3 regions of the Shewanella donghaensis genome follow, and region 2 is predicted to be linked to each of the others. Evidence: predicted binding sites of a transcription regulator. Region 2 holds the regulator's gene; each other region holds the start of a gene.
What was found. Region 2 encodes LexA, which represses DNA repair genes until DNA is damaged. Its sites were predicted from a motif close to TACTGTATNNNNATACAGTA; they were not measured.
Positions count from the first base shown of each region.

Region 1 (7,786 bases), 1.0 Mb from region 2:
GTAGCACAGGGACAAATCAGGTGATGTTACATTTTGAAATTCGTCGCCATGGTAAGTCAGTAAACCCATTAAATTATTTACCTAAACGCTAACTGTTTAGTTCACATTCAAACGGAGGATAGTCAATTGCAGTAACTACTTAATTTACCAGGTTTGGGAGAGCACCATATGAGCAAGAAACAAAATGCTGCAGTAGCAGAAGAGCTTATAGATTTAGCTAAACAACCAAAAGAGGTTGCAGTAAAGGTTGGCAAGAAAGCCAAAGACGCACAGCAACCCGACATCGAACAACAAGTTCAAGATGATTTACAAAAGAATCTTGACGCCACTCAGCTATATTTAGGTGAGATCGGTTTTTCCCCTTTGCTTAGTGCAGAAGAAGAAGTCTTCTTTTCACGTAAAGCACTTAAAGGTTGTGGGAAGTCTCGCAATCGCATGATAGAAAGTAATTTACGACTAGTTGTTAAGATTGCCAGAAGGTATAACAATCGTGGATTAGCATTATTAGACCTTATCGAAGAAGGAAACTTAGGGCTTATTCGCGCTGTCGAAAAGTTTGATCCTGAAAGAGGTTTTCGTTTTTCAACATACGCTACTTGGTGGATTAGACAAACCATCGAAAGAGCGATCATGAATCAAACCCGCACCATTCGTTTACCTATCCATGTCGTTAAAGAGCTTAATGTATACTTGCGAACAGCAAGACAACTTGCTCAAAAACTAGACCATGAACCTACGGCTGAAGAAATCGCTGACAAATTAGATGTATCTACTAGCGATGTGAGTCGAATGCTCAAGTTAAACGAAAGAATCACTTCTGTTGATACGCCGTTAGGCGGGGATAATGATAAAGCATTATTAGATGTCATTGCAGATGACGATTCAGTTGGGCCTGATTACAAAGTACAAGATGAAGACTTATCTAATTCAATTGTAGGTTGGTTGAATGAGCTAAATACCAAACAACGTGAAGTGTTAGCGAGACGTTTTGGTTTATTAGGATACGAACCATCGACTTTAGAAAACGTAGGCGCTGAAATTGGTTTAACACGTGAACGTGTTCGCCAAATACAAGTTGAGGCATTGAAACGTTTGAAAGACGTACTGGGCGCGCAAGGTTTATCGGTTGAAGCATTATTTAGAAGTTAATAAACTATCAGCTTTTATTAGATATTATCGATAAATTGAAGGACATGGGATGTCCTTTTTTATTGTCTTTTTTTTGGTTTTTAATTATTTTTTTGTGGAGTTTATAATGAAAAAAATGATCCCGTTAAATTTATTTTTATTCGTAATATTAGCGTTGGTTGGCTGTCAAAGTACTCGTGATTATATGGTTGAGCAAGGATATCCATTAGCTTATGCAGATGGTTTTCAAGACGGCTGTGATAGTGGGAATAAAGCGGGTGGTAGTTTGTTCGACCAATTTAAGAAAGATGTCACTCGCTTTAATAGTGAAGCTGATTACGCTCAAGGTTGGTCAGATGGTTTTAGACAATGTGAAACTGAACAAGAAGCAACCCAACGTCAAGTGCGTATGAGTATAGAGCAGCAAAAGCTACAACAACAAAAAAAAGCTAATGATTTAGCTGAGCAACACGCTTTAGAAAAAGAAGTGATGAAAGGAGTCGATACCAGTTCGCTTAAAAGCTTAGAAAAATAACCTTCAGGTCTATGGCATAGAGACAGTGTCATTTAAACAGGACTGGCTTTACAGTCCTGTTTTACTTTTTTGATTGAATTAGTGTTAATAGCGAATAATAAGCGGTTTTCAGCTTAAACCATTATAAGTTCGACAGCCTTTTTAACTCATAAAGCATATCAAGGGCTTGCTTAGGGCTGTAATCATCAGGGTTTATCATGCTTAGCTTTTCAATTGCTGCACTTGTTTGAGGTTCAGGCATCGATAGATTCAACGCCTCCTGTATTGGCATTTGATTGCTATTCGCTATATCTCTGCTTTCGAGCATATGCAGTTTTTGTTTGGCAGCTTTTATAACATGAGCAGGAACTCCAGCTAAAGAAGCAACCTGTAAGCCATAGCTTTTACTTGCTGCGCCATCTTGCACTGCATGCATAAAGGCAATCGTATCACCATGTTCAATCGCATCTAAATGAACGTTGGCCGCTGCAGGGATTTGCTCAGGTAATTGAGTTAGTTCAAAGTAATGAGTGGCAAATAAGGTGAGTGCAGCGACTTTTTCAGCTAAGTACTCAGCAGCTGACCAGGCTAAAGATAAGCCATCATAGGTTGATGTTCCACGACCAATTTCATCCATAAGCACTAAGCTTTTTGCCGTTGCATTATGCAGAATATTGGCGGTTTCTGTCATTTCTACCATAAATGTAGAACGACCAGAAGCTAAGTCATCTGAGGCGCCTATACGCGTGAATATTCTATCAATTGGACCAATAACGGCTTTTTTAGCTGGAACAAAACTGCCGATATGTGCCATAAGAGTAATTAGTGCAACTTGTCGCATGTATGTTGATTTACCGCCCATATTCGGGCCTGTGACAACTAACATTCTTCTTGTTGGTGCCAACTGCACTGGGTTAGCAATAAAAGGAGTTTGGCTCACAAGCTCAACGACAGGATGACGACCCGCTTCAATATGTATGCCGATATCGTCGGTTATTTGTGGACAGTTGTAGCCAAGCGTTTCGGCTCGCTCTGCAAAATTACTTAATACATCTAATTCTGAGGCTGACTGAGCAAATAGCTGTAATTCATGTAGTTTTGGTAGTAATAAATCAAAAAGTTCTTCCCATAGTTTTTTCTCTATGGCCAGCGCTTTGCCCTGGCTGGAAAGTACTTTATCTTCGTATTCTTTTAATTCTGGCGTGATATAACGTTCGGTGTTTTTCAATGTTTGACGGCGTTGGTAACTGAGTGGTACTTGCGCTGACTGCAAGCGACTGACTTCAATGTAATAGCCGTGTACGCGGTTATAGCCCACTTTAAGGGTGTTAATACCGGTTTGCTCTTTTTCTCGCGCTTCCATCTGTACTAAGTAATCATTAGCCCCTTCACTTAAACCGCGCCATTCATCTAACTGGGCATTATATCCAGTTTTGATTACGCCGCCGTCACGGATAAGCATGGGTGGGTTATCAACAATCGCTGCGGCTAATAATTGTTGCTCGTGTGGAAACTCACCTAATTTACGCCCAAGGCTCTGAAGTTCTTCTTGTTGGCAGTGGCTAAGGGTTTGCTGGATTTCAGGAAGTAACTCTAAAGCCTGACGTAAACGGGCAAAATCTCGTGGTCTTGCACTTCGAATAGCAAGCCTTGCCATGATGCGTTCAATATCGCCAAGTGCTTTAAGTTGTTGGTGTAAATCTGCGTATAAACCACTTTCAATCAGTTCAGAGACGGCCTGATGGCGTTGGCTGATCTGTTGTTGGTTTCTTAAGGGCTGGTGGATCCAGCGCTGGAGCATACGGCTGCCCATTGGTGTTGCTGTCTTATCTAAAACCCAAGCAAGCGTATTATCACGATTACCGGATAAGTTTAATGTCAGCTCAAGATTACGTCTTGTTGCGGCATCTAAGATGATGGTGTCAGCTTGATTAAATAAGGTAATGCTATTGATATGTGGCAAAGCGGTTTTCTGAGTGTCTTTCACATATTGCATTAAACAACCAGCGGCTTGCAGTGATAAGCGTGCATCACTAATACCAAAACCGTGAAGATCTTTGGTGCCAAATTGCTCAAGCAATAATTGCATACTAGTGTCGTAATCAAATTCCCATTCAGGACGACGTCTAATACCTTTAATTTTTTCAATTAAATGAAGGTCGACTAAATCTTCGCTGTAAAGTAACTCAGCAGGGGTAGTACGTTGTAGTTCTGCTTCTAATGTTTCGGCATTCTCTAGTTCAACCACAACGAAGCGTCCTGACGACACATCTAAGGTTGAATAACCAAAACCATTTTTCCCTTGGTAAACTGCAGCAAGTAAATTGTCTTGGCGCTCTTGTAGCAAAGCTTCATCAGTTAAGGTGCCCGGTGTAACGATACGAACCACTTTACGTTCTACTGGACCTTTACTGGTTGCTGGGTCGCCTATTTGTTCGCAAATGGCTGCAGACTCACCAATTTGAACTAATTTAGCTAAATAACCTTCAACTGAATGATATGGGATCCCTGCCATTGGAATCGCATTACCGCCACTCTTCCCTCTTGCTGTAAGCGAAATACCTAAGAATTCAGAAGCAAGTTTGGCATCTTCATAAAATAATTCATAAAAGTCCCCCATTCGATAAAACAATAACATGTCTGGATTTTGCGCTTTTAGCGTCAAATATTGACGCATCATCGGGGTGTGCTTTTCTAAATTTGGGTTTTCAATTGAAGTCATTAATTTATTGCTCTAAATATGTCTTGGAAATCGGGAAAAGAGACCAATCGTCATCGGCGCTTATCTTAGCAATATTTGATTTGAATCCCAATAGAGTTACTGATTTAGACTAGGTTAGTGATGTTTTTATTTTAAGTGCTTGTCGAAGCTGGTTGCTTATTTACCCGTCATTAGAGTTTCTGAAACCACTGTATATACGGGGTTGTATATACAGTGGTTTAGCTATTATAAAAATATTTATATTATTAATCTATTGATTTGCCTGGTTTAATTAATGTAATTGTTATGGATTGATATTTTTTTTGTACGTAACTATTGATACTGTATGATTATACAGTATACTGAGCTCATATTAAGAAACAGACAAATTTATTCGTTACCAATCTCGCCAATGAGATAAGTTCGCTTAGAGGGCTACACAATGAAGAAAGCAGATCCAAATAAAGAGAAAGCACTGAATGCTGTGTTAGGTCAAATTGAGAAGCAATTTGGTAAAGGTTCCATCATGAAATTGGGCGCTGACCGCACAATGGATGTTGAAACTATTTCTACTGGCTCACTTTCTTTAGATGTTGCTTTAGGCGCTGGTGGTTTACCAATGGGTCGTATCGTAGAAATCTACGGTCCAGAATCATCTGGTAAAACAACACTAACATTAGAAGTTATTGCTGCCGCTCAGCGTGAAGGTAAAACCTGTGCATTTATCGATGCAGAGCATGCTCTTGACCCTATTTATGCGAAAAATCTGGGTGTGGATATTGATAACTTGCTTTGTTCACAGCCTGATACTGGCGAACAAGCACTTGAGATTTGTGATGCGCTAACGCGTTCTGGTGCTGTTGATATCATCGTTGTCGATTCAGTTGCAGCATTAACGCCAAAAGCTGAGATTGAAGGTGAAATTGGTGATTCTCATATGGGGCTTGCTGCTCGTATGATGAGCCAAGCCATGCGTAAACTTGCTGGTAACCTTAAGCAATCAAATACAATGTTAATCTTCATTAACCAAATTCGTATGAAAATTGGTGTAATGTTTGGTAACCCTGAAACCACAACTGGCGGTAACGCACTTAAGTTTTATGCTTCTGTTCGTTTAGATATTCGTCGTACGGGTGCCATTAAAGATGGTGACCAGGTTGTCGGTAACGAAACACGCGTTAAAGTTGTGAAAAATAAGATTGCAGCACCATTTAGACAAGCTGAATTCCAAATCCTATACGGCAAAGGTATTAACCGTACTGGAGAGCTTGTTGATTTAGGTGTTGCGAATAAACTTGTTGAAAAAGCGGGTGCTTGGTATAGCTATAAAGGTGGCAAGATTGGTCAAGGCCGTGCTAATGCCGGTAAATACCTAATCGAAAATCCTGAAGCAGCAAAAGAAATTGAAGCAGCGTTACGAGAGCTTTTATTGAGTAAAACTAAAGACACTGATTCAGCTAAACCAGATGAAAACATTGATTTAGAAACTGGTGAAGTGTTTTAAAAAAATAGCCTTTAAGCTATTTAGGTAAATTTATCGCGGTGAGCATTATGCTCGCCGCTTTTGTTTTAAGATTATTTCTTATTTCTTATTTCTTATTTCTTATTTCTTATTTCTTATTTCTTATTTCTTATTTCTTATTTCAAACTTCAATGCACTAAAACTCAGTTATCAAAACGATTTGATCGTTAAGTGAAATACATCACAAATTCTTATTTATACTGATTATTGCAGCACTCTACATTTCTTTCTTAGTCGCCTTATGCTTTCGTTAATAGCAAAATTAATGTCGTATTAGGTATTCAATCAAATATTCGATGAGTTAAATCGATAAATTCCCGCATAAAATGGCCAATCTAATGCGCTTGAGTGTCGCACCTACTGTTTGTTTAAGTATATAATGTTAGCAATTAAGCGCTGATAAACAGCTTCCTGATAAATAGTATTTATCCATTTTAGGGCGATTTCATGTTTCAAACTACCTCAGAACTAAGAAGTGCTTTCCTCGAGTATTTTCGTAATAACGAACATCAAGTTGTCGATAGCAGCTCGTTAGTCCCTCATAATGACCCAACGTTACTATTCACCAACGCCGGTATGAATCAGTTTAAAGACTGTTTTTTAGGTCAAGAGAAGCGTAGTTATACCCGTGCCACGTCATCACAACGTTGTGTGCGTGCTGGTGGGAAACATAATGACCTTGATAACGTGGGTTATACCGCTCGTCACCACACTTTCTTTGAAATGATGGGTAACTTCAGTTTTGGTGATTACTTTAAAGAAGAAGCAATTCACTATTCTTGGAATTTTCTGACTGAAACATTGAAACTCCCTAAAGAACGTCTTTGTGTCACCATTTATGAATCTGATGACGAAGCATTTGAGCTTTGGAATAAGAAAATTGGTGTAGCCGCTGAGAACATTATCCGTATTGGCGATAATAAAGGTGCACCTTACGCATCCGATAACTTCTGGCAAATGGGTGATACAGGTCCCTGTGGTCCTTGTTCTGAAATATTCTATGATCATGGCGAACACATCTGGGGCGGTCGTCCTGGTACACCTGAAGAAGATGGCGATCGCTTTATTGAGATTTGGAACATCGTATTCATGCAGTATAACCGTCAAGCAGATGGTGAGATGCTGCCTTTACCGAAGCCTTCAGTTGATACTGGTATGGGGATTGAGCGTATTGCAGCAATTATGCAAGGCGTTCACTCAAACTATGAAATTGATATCTTCAAAAAACTTATTGCTAAGACAGCAGAGATCATCAAGGTTGAAGATTTAGAGAATAAATCACTACGCGTTATTGCTGACCATATTCGTTCATGTTCATTCTTGATTGCTGATGGTGTAATGCCTTCAAATGAAGGTCGTGGTTATGTACTGCGCCGCATTATCCGCCGTGCTGTTCGTCATGGTAACAAGCTTGGTGCTACTGATACTTTCTTTTACAAATTAGTGCCAACCCTGATTGAAGTAATGGGTGATGCAGGTAAAGGACTTGTCGATGCTAAAGCTATCGTTGAGAAGTCTTTAAAAGCTGAAGAAGAACAGTTTGCAAGAACACTAGAGCGTGGCCTTGGTATTTTAGACAACGCACTAAACTCGCTTGAGTCTAATATTTTAGATGGTGAAACCGCATTTAAACTTTACGATACTTATGGTTTTCCTGTCGATCTGACTGCTGATGTATGCCGTGAGCGCGATATCACAGTCGATGAAGCAGGTTTTGAAACGGCAATGGCTGAGCAACGTAGCCGAGCGCAAGCTGCAGGTAATTTTGGTACTGACTATAATGCAGGCCTTAAAATTGAAGGTGAAACAGAGTTTTGCGGCTATACCGAGCTAAATGGTCAAGGTAAAGTTACTGCTATATATGTAGAAGGCCAGGCTGTTGATACATTAACAGCAAACCAAGAGGCGGTTATTGTTTTAG
Region 1 covers NZ_CP041783.1:1,896,753-1,904,538, reverse strand. Annotated here, with positions in the region: gene FPK91_RS08175 (peptidoglycan DD-metalloendopeptidase family protein) at 1-92, shown strand, start outside; gene rpoS (RNA polymerase sigma factor RpoS) at 169-1,149, shown strand; gene FPK91_RS08165 (hypothetical protein) at 1,256-1,663, shown strand; gene mutS (DNA mismatch repair protein MutS) at 1,785-4,364, opposite strand; gene recA (recombinase RecA) at 4,786-5,847, shown strand; gene alaS (alanine--tRNA ligase) at 6,313-7,786, shown strand, end outside.
Region 1: a site for LexA is predicted at 4,684-4,703, ahead of recA (recombinase RecA). Genes of this name have one in related genera too.

Region 2 (7,786 bases):
CAGCAAGTCACCACTAGTATCATTTTCAGCTATTTTTTGATATATATAGTGACACCGTATCCAGTGAGAAATTTAGTATGTCGTTTGATATGTCTTTTATCCGAGTGTGCTGTATTAAGCCTTTATTGCTGGGAATTGAAAAAGTTTATGGCATTAAGTCAGAGAGTTTAGGCATTCCAATAAGATTACTTGATGAGCCCATGGCACTGATCCCATTTACTGAAGTGGCTGATTGGTTTATTAAAATTGAACAACTTACAGGTGAGCAAGATTTCATGCTCAAATTACAATCTTATCTCAATTTTAATCAAATTGGCCCCTTGGGGAATTGGTTCTTATCGACCCCTGATTTAGCTCTATCATTTAGGCGAATAAACTACGCTATTGCCAGCTTTCAATCCGGTGCCAGTTATTACGGCATCCAATCAAGTAAAATTATAAAGTGGTGTTACAACAACCCTTATGCCACCGACAGGTCTAAATCCCATGATTCATTGCGCATTGCTATCTCACTATTAAATACAGCACGCCATTTCTTAGGCCCTAACTACAGCCCAATTAAAGTCATGCTAAGCGGGCCTACTTTAGGACAAAATAGCATTGAAAAATTAATGGGCTGTAAAGTCACTTGGAATGCGCCGCAAACTGAGCTGTGGATTGGTTTAAATGAATTAATTAATAATGAATTTCATCATCAAGTGGGCCAGCCTATATTTGATGCCGATACTGCACTGCCGTTCAATCAACTCGATAAATTTCTCAATATGCCACAGGCACATGATGTCCCCAAGTTACTGTACGAAATGGTGAATTATTGTCGTTTTTATGGTTTACCTACCTTAAATAAATTAGCCAATTTATGCGGCCTATCTAAGCAACAATTACAGCGTCGGTTAGCCTTCACAGGTTTTAGTTTTACGGAGTTACTGAAATATATTCTGGGGAATCTAGCAATTAAGTATATGCAGGAAGGGAAAAGTATTACCGAAATATCCGTGTTATTAGGTTATTCAAGTAATCGCAGTTTTAGTAAAAGCTTTCAGCTGTTTCATCAACAAACCCCGACTCAATACTTGCAAAAAATCCAACAAAAAAGCCCTTAAAAAGGGCTTTTTATTTACAGATTGTTTACCAAAAAATTATCTATAAACAGGCAGTAAATCTGCCATTGCCAATAAATGACAAGTCGCAGTGACAATACCGAATACGATGATGACAACAATCAATGGCGTGCCACCAGGGACTCTGAAGCTGTTTTCATCAGGGAACATTTTACGTGACTTATAAGCCATCATAGCCGGAACAATCGCCGCCCAAATAGTGGCAGCTAGCGCAGCAAAGCCAATAGCCATCAAGAAGCCGTTAGGGAATAATAATCCCAATACTGTCGGTGGGATAAAAGTAATAGCCGCAGTTTTGATTCGGCCATTATTTGATTCGTCAAAACCAAATAAATCTGCAAGGTAATCAAACAAACCTAAGGTAACACCGAGAAATGATGACGCTACCGCTAAGTTAGCAAACAAGGTCAACATGGTGTTAAGCCATTTATTGGCCATCACTTCTGACAAAGCGCCAACCAATACGCCCATATTGCCGCCTTGGGCAATGATGTCGCTAAACTGACTGCGAGGAATGTTGCCCATGGTCGCCACTAACCAACAAGCGTAAATGACTAATGCGATAAAAGTACCGATACAGATAGCTTTTATAATCACTTTAGGCTGTTTGCCATAATACTTAACGAGGCTTGGTACATTACCGTGGTAGCCAAAGCTTGCAAGACCAAATGGCAGAGCTGCCAATATATAAGGTGAAAAACTAGCTTCACCATCTGGCATCAATAATTTAGCGCTGTCCACATCTATCAGCAAGTTGCCCACAGCAAGGAAAAACGTTATGAGCATGCCGCCAATCATAATGGTGGTAATGCGATCAACCGCTTTAGTACTGATAACAACCACTGCAGCAAGCACTGCAGCAAACACTAAACCTGCAGCACTTTGCGGTAAATGAATACCCATACCCGATAAGGTGTGGTTCACAATCGAGCCACCGCCACTAATGTAGGCATAGGTCAGAATGTATAAAACAAAGGCAATTGACAGACCGTTAATGATCCGCCAGAACTGGCCTAAAGTCACTTTGGTTAACGTATCAAAACTGTCGCCAGGTTTGAAATGTAAATTAGTTTCAAGCAGCATCAGCCCAGAAACCAGCATACAAAACCAAATACCGACTAGCATGACTAATGAATAGCCAAACCACATGCCTGCACTAACAACAGGCAAAGAAAACATACCAGCACCAACGGTAGTACCGGCGATGATCATAGCGCCGCCTAATAAGGATTTATTTTGCGGTTGTGATTGTGTTGCGCTCATAAAATTAGTAATTACCCATGTTCCACTGTGACGCTATCGACAATGGTTTTTCGAACAGATAAACGCAGCATACCATTGGCATGATCACGTATTCGGATGACTTCAAATTGATTGTCATTACCCGATAGGTATCCTAATTCTTTTAATTTAACACTCAAATTATTATAGAGCTTTTTGTCATAAAACTCTGGCGCAGTAATTCCGTGTAAAGCACCTAAACGCTGAGCCAATAAATGGCTAGCGCTTTCAAGATCTGAACGCTCAATTTCTGGCTTGTAAGCCAATAAATTAAAGATAATCGCGTAACGTTGTAAGGTCTCACTTACCGTCCCAGACAATAGCATTAACTGGGTAATGTTACCTTGATTGACTTCAAAGTGATCAGTACCAGAAATCAATTGCTGCTCAACAAATAAATCAAGAACATGATCAACATACGTCGTTAAATCTTTAATGCCCATAAACAGTTCAGCTTTCAATAATGGGTAAAAGTCTTTAACAATTTGCTGTATTTTCTCGCGATTAAATTCTTCATATTGCACCAAACAGCTTGCTACTAAAGAAGGTACTGCCATTAGATGAATAATGTTATTGCGATAATAGCTCATGGCAATGACTGATTTATCATCAATAGAAATGATTTCGCCCATTGCATCTGTCGTTGAAGTGAACTTATTCAATGATAAACACTGTTCAACTAAATCATGAGATGAACCATCAGCAACAGACGCATACTGAGTGTATGGCACATCTTTTAAGATTTTAAGATATAAATCTAATTGTCTCTCAAGCTCGGTACGCTCTAATGCATTTTGCTCTGATGCCAATAACACCATGCTGGTTAATGTCACTGAACTCGCAGCGGCTGCACCATTGATGTTAGTCATGACTTTATTCGCCAGTACATTAACCGCAGGCGTTAACCATGAAGGCTTTTGATCTGGGTCTTTGGCAATCTCTTCACGCCAATTAGGCGATTGTTCATTCAAGAAATTTTGCACATTAATCGGCTCACCAAAATTGACATAACCTTGACCAAAGTTACCTAATTTACGCAATGCTCCAAATACCTGCCAAACGGATTCTTTTTGCTTTTTCTTGCCGCTTAACTCTTTGTGATAAGTCGACACTTCCATCACATGGTCATAGCCTAAATAAACAGGCACCAGAGTGACTGGGCGTTCGATTCCGCGCAGTACACAGTTAACCGTCATCGCTAACATGCCAGTTTTAGGCGCTAATAAACGACCGGTACGCGAACGACCACCTTCAGTGAAGTATTCAACCGAATAGCCTTTAGCAAATAGCTGATCTAAGTATTCACGGAATACCGCGGTATAAAGTTTGTTGCCGTTAAAACTACGGCGAATAAAGAATGCACCACCACGGCGGAACATAGGCCCTGCAGGCCAGAAATTCAAATTAATACCTGCGGCAATATGCGGCGGCACCATACCTTGGTAATACAGTATGTATGAAAGCAGTAAGTAATCCATATGGCTACGATGACACGGCACATAAACAATTTCGTGACCATCATGATGCAGTTTACGCACTTGCTCAGCACTTTTAATGCTAATACCACTGTATAACTTGTTCCACAGCCAAGTGAGAAAACGCTCTGCAATACGGACTAAGCTATCAGAGTAATCTGCAGCAACTTCATCTAAATATTCAATCGCTTTTTCGCGGGCTTTTTCTTCTGATATTTTTTTGTTAACCGCTTCTTCTTTAATCGCTTTAGTGATCGCCTCAGATTTTAATAATGAGTTGAACATCGCTTGGCGATTCGGCAGTTGCGGGCCCGTCATCACTTTACGTTGACGTCTAAAGTGAACCCGTGCAACACGAATAAGCTTGTGAGCAATACTGACGTCAGTACCATGTTCATCAGCCATATAGCGTAATGACATCGCATTTGAAAACTGCACAAAGCTGTGACGGCCTAAAAACAAAATCATCAACCATTTACGCAGCCAAGTTGGATTTTCACGCTCAAAAACAGCAGCAGTGATGGTATCGTCTTCTTTACCAGGAATACGTCCCCAATATAGGCTAACCGGAACCAACTGAATATCTAGCTCATTATTTTTCTTATGTAATGTTAGTAGCTTTGTGAAATTATCCACAAACTTATCGCCACTTAAACGTTTACCAAACAAAGGTTTACGACCTTCAACACACACAATTCTCGGTGTATTTAAACCATCTACGTCTAGTCTCTCATAGGGGCTCGGTAAGCCGTATTTAGCCGTCACTTCATTTAAAGCAGCAATATCACTGAGTGATTCTGTCTTCATTACATAGACCACTGGTTTATCTGGGTCTAAGTTCAGATCGGCAAATGGATCCTCTGGCACAACAACAGTGTGCACCATGAGTTTTTGTATCCAACGTAATGATTTTGCAATGATTGAATCAGGTTTTAACATGAGTGTTCGCATTTTCAACATCAATTTATTGCGCATAGAATACCAGATTCTTGTTCAGATTCCCTAACCTACATTAATTGTAAAAATTAATGGTTAATACTTGCACGATTAAAAATACTGTATATAATGACAGTCACTGTATATAAAAACAGGAATCAATATGAGACCTTTAACGCCACGCCAAGCTGAAATATTAGAGCTTATTAAATGTAATATCGCCGAAACTGGTATGCCACCGACTCGTGCAGAAATTGCTACTCGATTAGGCTTTAAAAGTGCTAATGCTGCAGAAGAGCATTTAAAAGCGCTCGCCAAAAAAGGCTGTATTGAAATTATTCCTGGTACCTCTCGCGGTATTCGTATGGTGCAAGTTGAAGAGGAAGTTGAAGCAGGCTTACCGCTTATCGGCCAAGTGGCTGCAGGTGAACCCATCCTTGCTCAGGAACATGTTGAACAGTATTTCCAAGTTGACCCAGAAATGTTTAAACCCAATGCCAATTTTTTACTACGTGTTCGTGGCGACAGTATGAAAGATATTGGTATTTTAGAGGGTGATTTACTCGCTGTGCATAAAATGCAAACAGCGACCAATGGTCAAGTTGTTGTTGCACGTTTAGAAGACGACGTCACCGTTAAAAGATTTGAAAAGAAAGGCAATATTATCTATCTGCATGCAGAGAATGATGAATATGAGCCAATTAAAGTAGATTTAAACTGCCAAAACCTAACGATTGAAGGGCTTGCTGTTGGCGTTATTCGTAATGGAGGTTGGTTATGAACACATTAATAGGTAATGCACCCCGTCATCCAGGTTTATGGGTTGATATGGTCTCTGACTCAATACCAGTAAAACAAGGTATTGAAACTAAGCGCACCCAGAACCAAGGCTTAACAGAGTTAACGCAATTATGTAGTGAACTCGCGGTTTTAAGTCAGCAAGGTCGTTGGATTGTGCTGATTAATGCGCCACATATCGGCTATAAACAAATCCTTGCCAATGCTAATGTTCGCATGGACAGAGTTTTGTTGGTTCATACCAAAGATGAAGTTGAAACACTGTGGGCAATGGAAAAAGCACTGACAAGTGGTACGTCAAGTGCAGTAATTACTTGGACGACACCATTAGATTCTCGCGATAATCGCCGCATTCAGTTGGTTGCCAAAAGCGCTTTAGCTCAAGGGCTAATTATTGAAGATGTAAATACTCACTTACGTGATGAGCAAACATTATCAGCGACTTCAGCAACAACAAATACATTAAATCTGGCTTCTTTTCACTAAGAAAGCACTGATAAAAAAGCCCTTCACTTTGGTGAGGGGCTTTTTTTTCGCTTTTATTCAGCAAATTAGATGTAAAAGTGATCTTGATCAATATTTAAACTCCAAGTAGTGTAGTTAACAAGAAGGTAACAATTGTTGTGACTTTCGAGTAATAAATGATAGACGGCGACAAACGCTATAAAAGATTGAGCTGGTACCATGCGGTATAGAAAGCCTTGAATGTAAAGCGTCAAATAAAATTGATAAGTTCAGTATTAGGTACAAGTGTGGCAGCGTAAAACCATAAAATAATTGAGTTTTCAAGCTCAAAGCCACCGTGTACTTTGAAAAGATCAAACTTTTTCGGGAATGAAAAGTTTGCATAGAGCAGAGTATTACTGTGTGGCTTTTCTTTGTAATTGCATTTCGCAATTAGCAGAGGAGTAGTCTTGTGAAGCGAATGTTGTACGGATTAATGGTGGCGTTGCTTGCAGCCCCACTCACTGCGGCTGAAATGCCACTAAACATGACTCAAGGTGTGACAGATATCAGTGGTAAGGTTTATGACCTTCACATGATAATTTTATATATCTGTTGTGCCATTGGTGTTGTGGTCTTTGGGATCATGATTTATTCGATGATCTATCACAGAAAATCAAAAGGTGCTGTTGCAGCAGACTTTCACGATAGTACCAAAGTTGAAATAGCTTGGACTGTATTGCCATTTGTCATTCTTATCGGCATGGCCATTCCAGCAACGAAAACTTTGATTGCGATGGAAGATCCTAGCGATGCAGAACTGACCATCAAAATAACCGGCTCACAATGGAAATGGCATTACAGCTATTTTAATGAAGACGTCGAGTTTTTCAGCTTACTTTCAACCCCTGCGGCGCAAATCACAGGTACCGAAGCTAAAACGGAGACTTACTTATTAGAAGTAGATAAGCCGTTAGTTTTGCCTATCGATAGAAAAGTGCGTTTCTTAATGACTTCCGATGATGTTATCCATTCTTGGTGGGTGCCTGCATTTGCCGTTAAGAAAGATGCCAATCCTGGTTTCATCAATGAAGCGTGGACTAAAATCGATAAAATCGGCACCTATCGCGGCCAATGTGCAGAGTTATGCGGTAAAGACCATGGCTTTATGCCGATTGTGGTTGAAGCCGTATCTGAAGCAGACTTTGACCAGTGGTTAATCGACCAAAAGCAATTAACTGTTGATGCTAAAGCCGCTGCTGAGGCCTCGCTTTCACAGACACTTAGTCATGAAGAGTTAATGGCGCAAGGCGAACAAATTTATATGAGCCGTTGTGCCGCTTGCCACCAACCTAATGGTGCAGGCCTTCCTGGTGTATTCCCTTCTCTTATCGGTAGCCCAATGATCAAAGGACCTGTTTCTGGTCATGTGGACATTGTTGTTAATGGTAAACCGGGTACTGCTATGCAAGCATTTGCTAAACAGCTAACGGCAACAGAAATTGCTGCGGTAGTCACTTATGAGCGTAATGCTTGGGGTAATGATTCAGGTGATACCGTTCAAGCAGCTGATGTGAATGGCAACGGTGGTGCTTCAAGTTCCGCTGCTCCAGTAGAAATTCCCAGTAAAGACATGCCTACGCCTGTGACTTTACCCGCGACCCTACCTGAGACTGAACAAGTCGAAGCATCTGCAACTGAAGCCGTAACACAAGCGGTAGAAGAAGTTAA
Region 2 covers NZ_CP041783.1:2,934,817-2,942,602, forward strand. Annotated here, with positions in the region: gene FPK91_RS12440 (AraC family transcriptional regulator) at 78-1,103, shown strand; gene mtr (tryptophan permease) at 1,140-2,384, opposite strand; gene plsB (glycerol-3-phosphate 1-O-acyltransferase PlsB) at 2,396-4,816, opposite strand; gene lexA (transcriptional repressor LexA) at 4,977-5,594, shown strand; gene FPK91_RS12460 (cell division inhibitor SulA) at 5,591-6,097, shown strand; gene coxB (cytochrome c oxidase subunit II) at 6,528-7,786, shown strand, end outside.

Region 3 (7,786 bases), 2.0 Mb from region 2:
TCAGGGTTTGTCGCGGTTTTAGCGGCTGTTGATACTTTGGTCTCGGCATTTTTCGTGGTCATTGTGGCAGGAATGGCAGCTGGGGCTGCACTGGTTGCTGCTACCGTGGCAGATGTCGCTACCGCTGCTGGAACTACAGCAGAACCAGAACCCGTTGCTGAAGCTGCTAATTCATCAATATCAGTGCTTTTATTTCCACTAAACAGGTTACTGATAAATGAGCTTTCTTCAAAGTCTGTTTGTTTAACTTGATAATCGACTTTGCCACTATCTTCACGGGAGATAATAACTTGTGGTTGTTTGGCAAAAGCTTTGGGCTTTTTAACGTAGTCGCCATCAGCAGGCTTTAGTTGATACTCATAATCGCCATCAATATTAATGGTGACGATGAAAGGTGCCGATTTAACAAAACTTTGGCTATCGCTAAAGTCATCTTCAACCATATCGCTATAACGGATGGCAATTTTGTGTGAGCCATTGCTTAACTCAAGATCGGTTTTGTGAGTAAACATGTTGGTTTCAATTTCTTTACCATCTAATGCTAGGTATTCAAATGACATTGGAATAGATAAATTGGCAGCCATAACAGAAGTTGATGTGACTAAAGCGAGTAATGTCGCACTCAGCGGCAAAGTAAATTTCATTGTTGCTCCTTAACGATTTAAATTTTTGTGTGGTCGCTCAACGAGTTGAATTCTTTCTTCAATATAGCTTATTGCTTGGCGACATTTTCCTAACCGCCGATGCAGTGAAAGGATTTCATTTTGTATTTTGATTTTGTCAGTACTCTGACAGTTTGCAAGCAATGTTTCCATTTCTGCAATTTTTTGTTCAAAAGTTGTAGCCCAATTCAAATGTTTGTTGAGTTCTTGGTAAATTTGATGGCTATTTTTCATAACGCTGCTAGCTATCCAAGCAAAACCGCTGTCTGCATGTTGTGACTGTTGTTTCTTGGCGAAACGAGCTCTACTGTTCACGCGCTTTTGTTTCTCTGTCTGCACGTTGAGATTAGTGGTAGCTATGGCTCTTCTTAACGCGGTAAAACGATCTTGTATGCGCTGACAACTTAATTCAATAATTCCGATATCCAATTTAAGCATCAGTTGTTTTTCTAATTGCTTAATATCTTTTTTTAATTGATCTATGCAAGGGCTCAACTGTGCGCCTTGTTGAATAAAAAGTTGGGAGTTAAACCGCTCTATATCTTGCAACATTTTTTTCTGTTGTGAGGGTAACTGCTGGTCATGATTTAAGGCATCTTGCTCTAATGAGTTCAATTGTTGTTTTAATTGATAAATAAGCTGGTTGGTATTTCTCATAGCCATGCTGTCCAAGCTAGATGCGCCGCAATTGAAAGTACCGTTATGATAAACAGGGGTTTAATAAACGGGATACCAAATCTAATTGCTGATTTAGCACCGATATACGAACCTGCCATCATACAAACTCCCATCCACAAACCTAATACCCAATCTACTTCGCCCAATAATGCAAAAATAACTAATGCTGTCACATTGCTGATAGAGGTCATTAGGCGCGCTAATCCACAGCTATTCAATAAAGGAAGTTTATATAGTCTAATCGTTGATACTGTCCAAAATGCGCCAATACCTGGGCCTGCAAATCCGTCATAAGCCCCCAGTGTGACACCTTGTATGGCTTGTTTGTTTTTAGATGGTAAATTGGTGGGCTGTTCAATCATTGATTCCCCCATCGCTTTTGGGCTAACAAGGGTATAAATAGCGATACTGATAATAATAAGCGGTAAGATTTTCTCTAACCAACTAGCATCAATAAAATAAACCAATAAGCTGCCTAAAATCGCACCTATAAAGGTAGCTAAAAATGCCACTCGCCAAATTTCTGGTCTAATGAGTTGTTGTTTATAGTAAGTATATCCGGCCGTAATAGAGCCAAAACAAGCAGCTAGCTTATTGGTACCCAAAGCTAAATGTGGTGGAACTCCCATTGTTAATAGTGCCGGTATAGAAAGTAAACCTCCACCGCCAACAACGGCATCAATAAAGCCTGCGACAATGCCAATAACTGCAAGGATTGCCCAATGACTAGGGTCTAACAAAAATTCCAATGAAATACCTATTCAATAACTTTTCGAAATGGTGGAAGGGCATCGAGTAATGATTTCCCATAACGCTTAGTAACAAGACGCCTATCTAGGATAGTGACTCGACCATAGTCGTCTTCTTTACGCAGTAATCTACCACAACTTTGAATCAATTTGCGTGAAGCATCCGGAATGGTCAATTGCATAAACGGATTACCCCCCTTACTTTTAATATATTCAGCATGAGCTTGCTCAACAGGTGAGGTTGGTACGGCAAAAGGAAGTTTAGTCACAATTAAGTTGGTTAGGTAATCTCCGGGTAAATCTAACCCTTCAGAAAAACTGCCTGTACCAAAGATGATGCTGGCTTTACCTGCATCACAACGTGCTTTATGTTGAGTTAAAATCTGTTGCCTTGGCATCGTGCCTTGAACAAATAACTGCTCTTTTGGCATTTTACCAATCACTTGATCGGTTACTTTCTCCATTTGCCAATAAGAAGCAAACAATACTAAGGTGGCCATTTCATCTTCTACCAACGCTAATATTTGCTCTGCAAGCTCATCAGTAAACGCTTCATCTGTAGGTTCATTTCTCATTTGAGGTAAAAACAATGTGGCATTATTTTGATAATCAAATGGTGATAATAACGCTAAAAAGCGACTTCCGTCATTGAGTGATAAGCCAACTTGATGTGCAAAGTGGTTAAAGTTATTAAGTGCTCGTAACGTTGCGCTGCAAAGCACTACGCCAGCAGCTTTTTGCCAAAGCATTGACTCCAGCATGAAACCGACTTCAATCGGGGAGGCGCAAAAAAGATAATCTTGCTGCTTACCGGTAATTAATTCAGCCCAGCGAGCCATAGGCGCGCCTTTCTTTGAGTCTTCCTTTGCTAGCATTTTCCAGAGTTTGTGTAAGTTTTCTAAACGTTGGTGAATAAAGCCTGCTTCTGACATTACTGTTTCAGATTGATGTTTAGGTAATTCACCATCTTTAATCGCTTCACTCAAGACTGACTGGATTTTATTAAACTGTTTTAAGGCTGAGTTTGATGCAGTAGCTAAGTTCTCGGCTTGTATGAGTAATGATTCTGGTAGTTTACCGTTTTCAAATCGTAACCGAGTCTCAGGGTTTGCAAACAGTTGCGGCTGAGTGTCACAAAAATGCGCTACTTGATTTAGTTGAGTGACTAAATCGTTGATGTGATCAAGCATTGCCTGAACAGGGGCAATAATGTGGGTGGTTTTTAATTGATTTTGTAATTTAGAACAGGTTTTGGCTGATTTTTCTAACCAATCACTGGCACCACGTAAGGTCGCTTGTGCACTTGAAAAATCCCGCGCCACGGAGGGAAGGTGATGTGCTTCATCTATGACATAAAACATATCTTCAGGATCCGGCAAGATAACACCACCACCAAGCTCCAAATCGGCAAACAATAAACTGTGATTTACAATTAATACATCCCAAGTTTCAACATCTTCACGGGCTTTGTGGAATGGACAATTATGATGACTGGAAAGTTGACGATGACAGCTGTGTTTGTCGCAACAAATTTGTTGCCATAAAAAATCCGGTACAGGGTGTTCTAGCGTATCAATTTCACCATTCCACTTCTTGTCGTGGTAATCCTTATGGATCTTTTTGAGTTGATCGATTTGGCTTTGATCAGGCTTTGTCTGCCACATTGCCATTTGAGACGTATCTTCAGGACCAATCATGGCTTCAAGTTTGGCTAAACAAACATAACGTTGACGACCTTTGACTAACCCAAATTTAAAATCAACCCCAGACTGTTGAAGAAAGAAGGGTAAATCTTTGTGGAGCAGTTGTTCTTGCAAAGCGACTGTTGCTGTAGCGATACAAACTTTTTTCTTACTCGCTAAAGCCAAAGGAATAGTACCAAGAATGTAAGATAATGATTTACCAATACCAGTGCCTGCTTCGCAAACCATAATTCTGCGTTGCTTGTCATAATCACCGGCAAGGGTTTTCGATATCTCCGCAACCATATAGTTTTGTTCGCGACGAGAGCGAAAATTTGGCATGGCTGTTGAGATATCTTTATAGATAGTGCGGATCTGACTTTTTACATTATCGGTTAACATGGTTGTCCTATTCGCATTCTTTGGTTACTTTTTTGGTATTCACTGTTATATGCTGTACATAATAACAGTGAATTGAATTGCACGAAATATTTAATCGAGCCATTAATATGACAGCAACAAAAAATAATATGACAACCATCAAAGGGCGAGTGCTGACAAGGCATTCAGCTTTCCGTGATGGAAGATTAGTGCTGCAATATTATTTGAAAACAGCAGTTGGGGCAGTTTTAATAGAGGTAGAAGCTGCAGAAGTTGTCTGTTTTTGTCGTCAAGCCGACATGGCAATAATAAATGGACACATAAAACAGGCTATAAGAATAGAGCCTGTTCAACTCAAAAATTTCAAACATGAGGACATCGCGTGTATTTACCTAAAGTCGCCAAGTATACAAAGGCAACTTATGCGTATTGCAAATGATTTCGGCATCGAGATTTATGAGGCTGACATAAGAGCTGAACAGCGTTTTTTGATTGAACGATTTATAGCCTTCGATGCTGAATTTATTGTTACTGAAACACAAAATAATAATATGTTACCTATTTTTAATGCGGTTAAAGCAAGAACAACGGTAAGTGACATCAAGTTATCAATGATTTCTTTAGACTTTGAATGCAGTCCAACAGGAGAATTATATTCAGTAGGCTTGTATGGCGAAGATTACCAGCTAGTCATCATGGTTGGTGACAAAGAGGAATCTGAAAACTATATCCAATGGGTATCGAATGAAGTTGAATTAATTCATCGGCTCATTGAGTGGTTTAGTGAATATGATCCTGATGTCATCATTGGCTGGGCTGTGGTGACGTTTGATTTAGCGTTACTTTATAAGCGCTGTTTGCAGCATCATATTCCTTTAAAAATTGGTAGAGGTGGAACCTTATTATCGTGGAAAGTAGAAGATAAGTATCGTCCTGAAACACTGTCGTTACCCGGTCGAGTCGTTTTAGATGGTATTGATTGGATTAAAGCGGCCTTTTATCAGTTTGAACGTTACTCCCTAGAACATGTATCACAACACTTATTAAGTGAAGGCAAGGCGATTGACCATGTAGAAAACCGTGGTCAGGAAATTTGTCATTTATTTGAACGTGATAAACCTGCCTTAGCATTTTATAACTTAACGGATTGTCGCTTAGTTTGGGACATTTTCGAAAAAACACAATTGTTAGCTTTTGCTATAGAACGTGCCAAACTAACCGGTTTAGAGTTCGGTCGCGTAGGGGCTTCTGTCGCAGCCTTTAATAACCTGTATCTGCCACATTTACATCGAAGTGGTTTTGTGGCTCCAGGGCATCCTGCAAGTGATGGTTTAGAGTCTCCTGGTGGTTACGTGATGGACTCTATTCCGGGCTTCTATAAAGATGTGTTAGTTTTGGATTTTAAAAGCCTATATCCTTCAATCATTCGCACCTTTCTTATCGATCCTAAAGGCTTAGTGGTGGCACAAAATGAACCTGCTGAGAAAACTGTACCAGGTTTTTTAAATGCCACCTTTAGCCGTGAATCGCCAATACTTCCTCAACTTATTGCTTCACTTTCGGAGCAACGCGAGCAAGCTAAAAAGCACAGTAATCAACCTCTTTCCCAAGCAATAAAAATAATAATGAACTCGCTCTATGGGGTTTTAGGGTCGCGTGGATGTGTATTTCACGATGCAAAGCTTGCAAGTTCAATCACTATGCGCGGCCATCAAATAATGAAGCAAACTAAAGCTTGGATTGAAGAGTTAGGCTACAAAGTTATTTATGGCGATACGGATTCTACATTCGTGTGGCTAGGTGAAAATCATCAAATTAAAGATATTGATGAACTAGGGAATCGCTTAGCTGCAAGTGTGACTGATAAATGGAACTCCTATTGTTTTGAAGAATTTAAAGTAGAAAGCTTTTTGGAGTTAGAATTTGAAAGTCATTTTCATCAATTTGTAATGCCAACTTTAAGAGGATCTGAAGCTGGCAGTAAAAAGCGCTATGTCGGTGCAACTGCTGATGAAGAAGGGCAACTTAAGCTGACTTTTAAGGGAATGGAACAAGTCAGAAGTGATTGGAGTCCATTAGCGAGAAGGATGCAATATCATTTGTATTTGCTACTGTTTACCAAAGGGGATGTAAAAGCTTATCTAGTAGAGCAATTAAATAAGCTTAAATGTGGTGATTTTGATGATGAGTTAGTGTTTAGAAAACGATTGAAAAGAAATATCGAAGACTACACCGCTAAATCTTCACCCCATGTAAAAGCTGCGACTCGATTGTGTCAAATCACCGGTAATTCAGATAGGGGTAAAAGAGGAACAACCATTTCATACCGAATGACATTAAATGGCGCACAACCATTAGAAGCGTTGAAAGAATCAATAGATTACGAGTATTACTTAGAGAAGCAAATAAAGCCTATTGCTGAGCCCGTAATGGGATTGATAGGAGAAAGTTTTGAAAGCTTAACCAGTAACCAAATGTTGTTAATTTAATGTAAAAATATAATTGTCTTTATGGTTAATCGTTACTATTTTTATACTGTTTCGTGGTTTGATGTGCTGTTTGATGTATTTATTTGGTTTATTCTAGCGGAAAACACTCCTATATCTTTGTTGCTAGTGATTTCAACATGCTAGCCTTTGATGAAAGGATAATATAAATAAAATGGATTGCTATCAGAATTATGATGAAAATGAAATGGGAAGGTTTAGCTCGATGAAAAAAACTTTAATAGCATCAACACTTGCAGCTGTAATGTTCGTACCAACAGCGTCAGCTATCGAAATCTACAAAGATGACAAAAACTCAGTAGAAATTGGCGGCTTCATTGATGCCCGTGTTTATCACGGTCAGGATACAACTGAAGTAGTAAATGGCGCATCTCGTATTAATTTCGGTTTTGATCGCCAAATGGGTGACGGCTGGAATACATTTGCCAAGCTAGAGTGGGGTGTTAACCCTTTCGGTGATAGTAAAATTCAATATAACAATGATCAATTGTCTTATGAAAACGGCGATTTCTTAGCAAACCGTTTAGGTTATGTTGGTGTTAATCATGACACATACGGCTCTTTAACAATCGGTAAGCAATGGGGTGCTTGGTACGATGTCGTTTACAATACCAACTATGGTTTTGTATGGGATGGTGATGCGTCTGGTACATACACATACAATAAAGGTGATGGTTCTGTAAATGGTACAGGGCGTGGCGACAAAACTGTCCAGTACCGTAATGCATTCGGTGACTTTAGTTTTGCAGTTCAAACACAGTTAAAGCAAGATTCGTTTGATATTATTGAAGATGAAGATTTCAATCCTATTTTACCTGGCAGTAATTTTGTGTCAGCATTTTCTCCACAAACAATAACAACAGTTGAGTACAACAACACATATGGTTTGGCTTTAACATATGATGTTACTGATTCACTGACATTGACTGCTGGTTTTAACGCAGGTGAATTTGATGCTACGACTTCTGATGGCAGAGGTTTTACAGAAACTGATTCAATCTATGGTTTCGGTGTGACGTTTGGCGGTTGGGATGCTGAAGGTTTATACGCTGCTGCAAACTATAGCAAACAAGAAAACCACGATACAGATAACATCGGTCGTTTGATCTCAGAAGCATACGGTGTTG
Region 3 covers NZ_CP041783.1:6,484-14,269, forward strand. Annotated here, with positions in the region: gene FPK91_RS00030 (DUF2057 domain-containing protein) at 1-644, opposite strand, end outside; gene FPK91_RS00035 (primosomal replication protein) at 654-1,325, opposite strand; gene FPK91_RS00040 (sulfite exporter TauE/SafE family protein) at 1,316-2,089, opposite strand; gene dinG (ATP-dependent DNA helicase DinG) at 2,098-4,173, opposite strand; gene FPK91_RS00050 (DNA polymerase II) at 4,281-6,641, shown strand; gene FPK91_RS00055 (porin) at 6,865-7,786, shown strand, end outside.
Region 3: a site for LexA is predicted at 4,224-4,243, ahead of dinG (ATP-dependent DNA helicase DinG). Genes of this name have one in related genera too.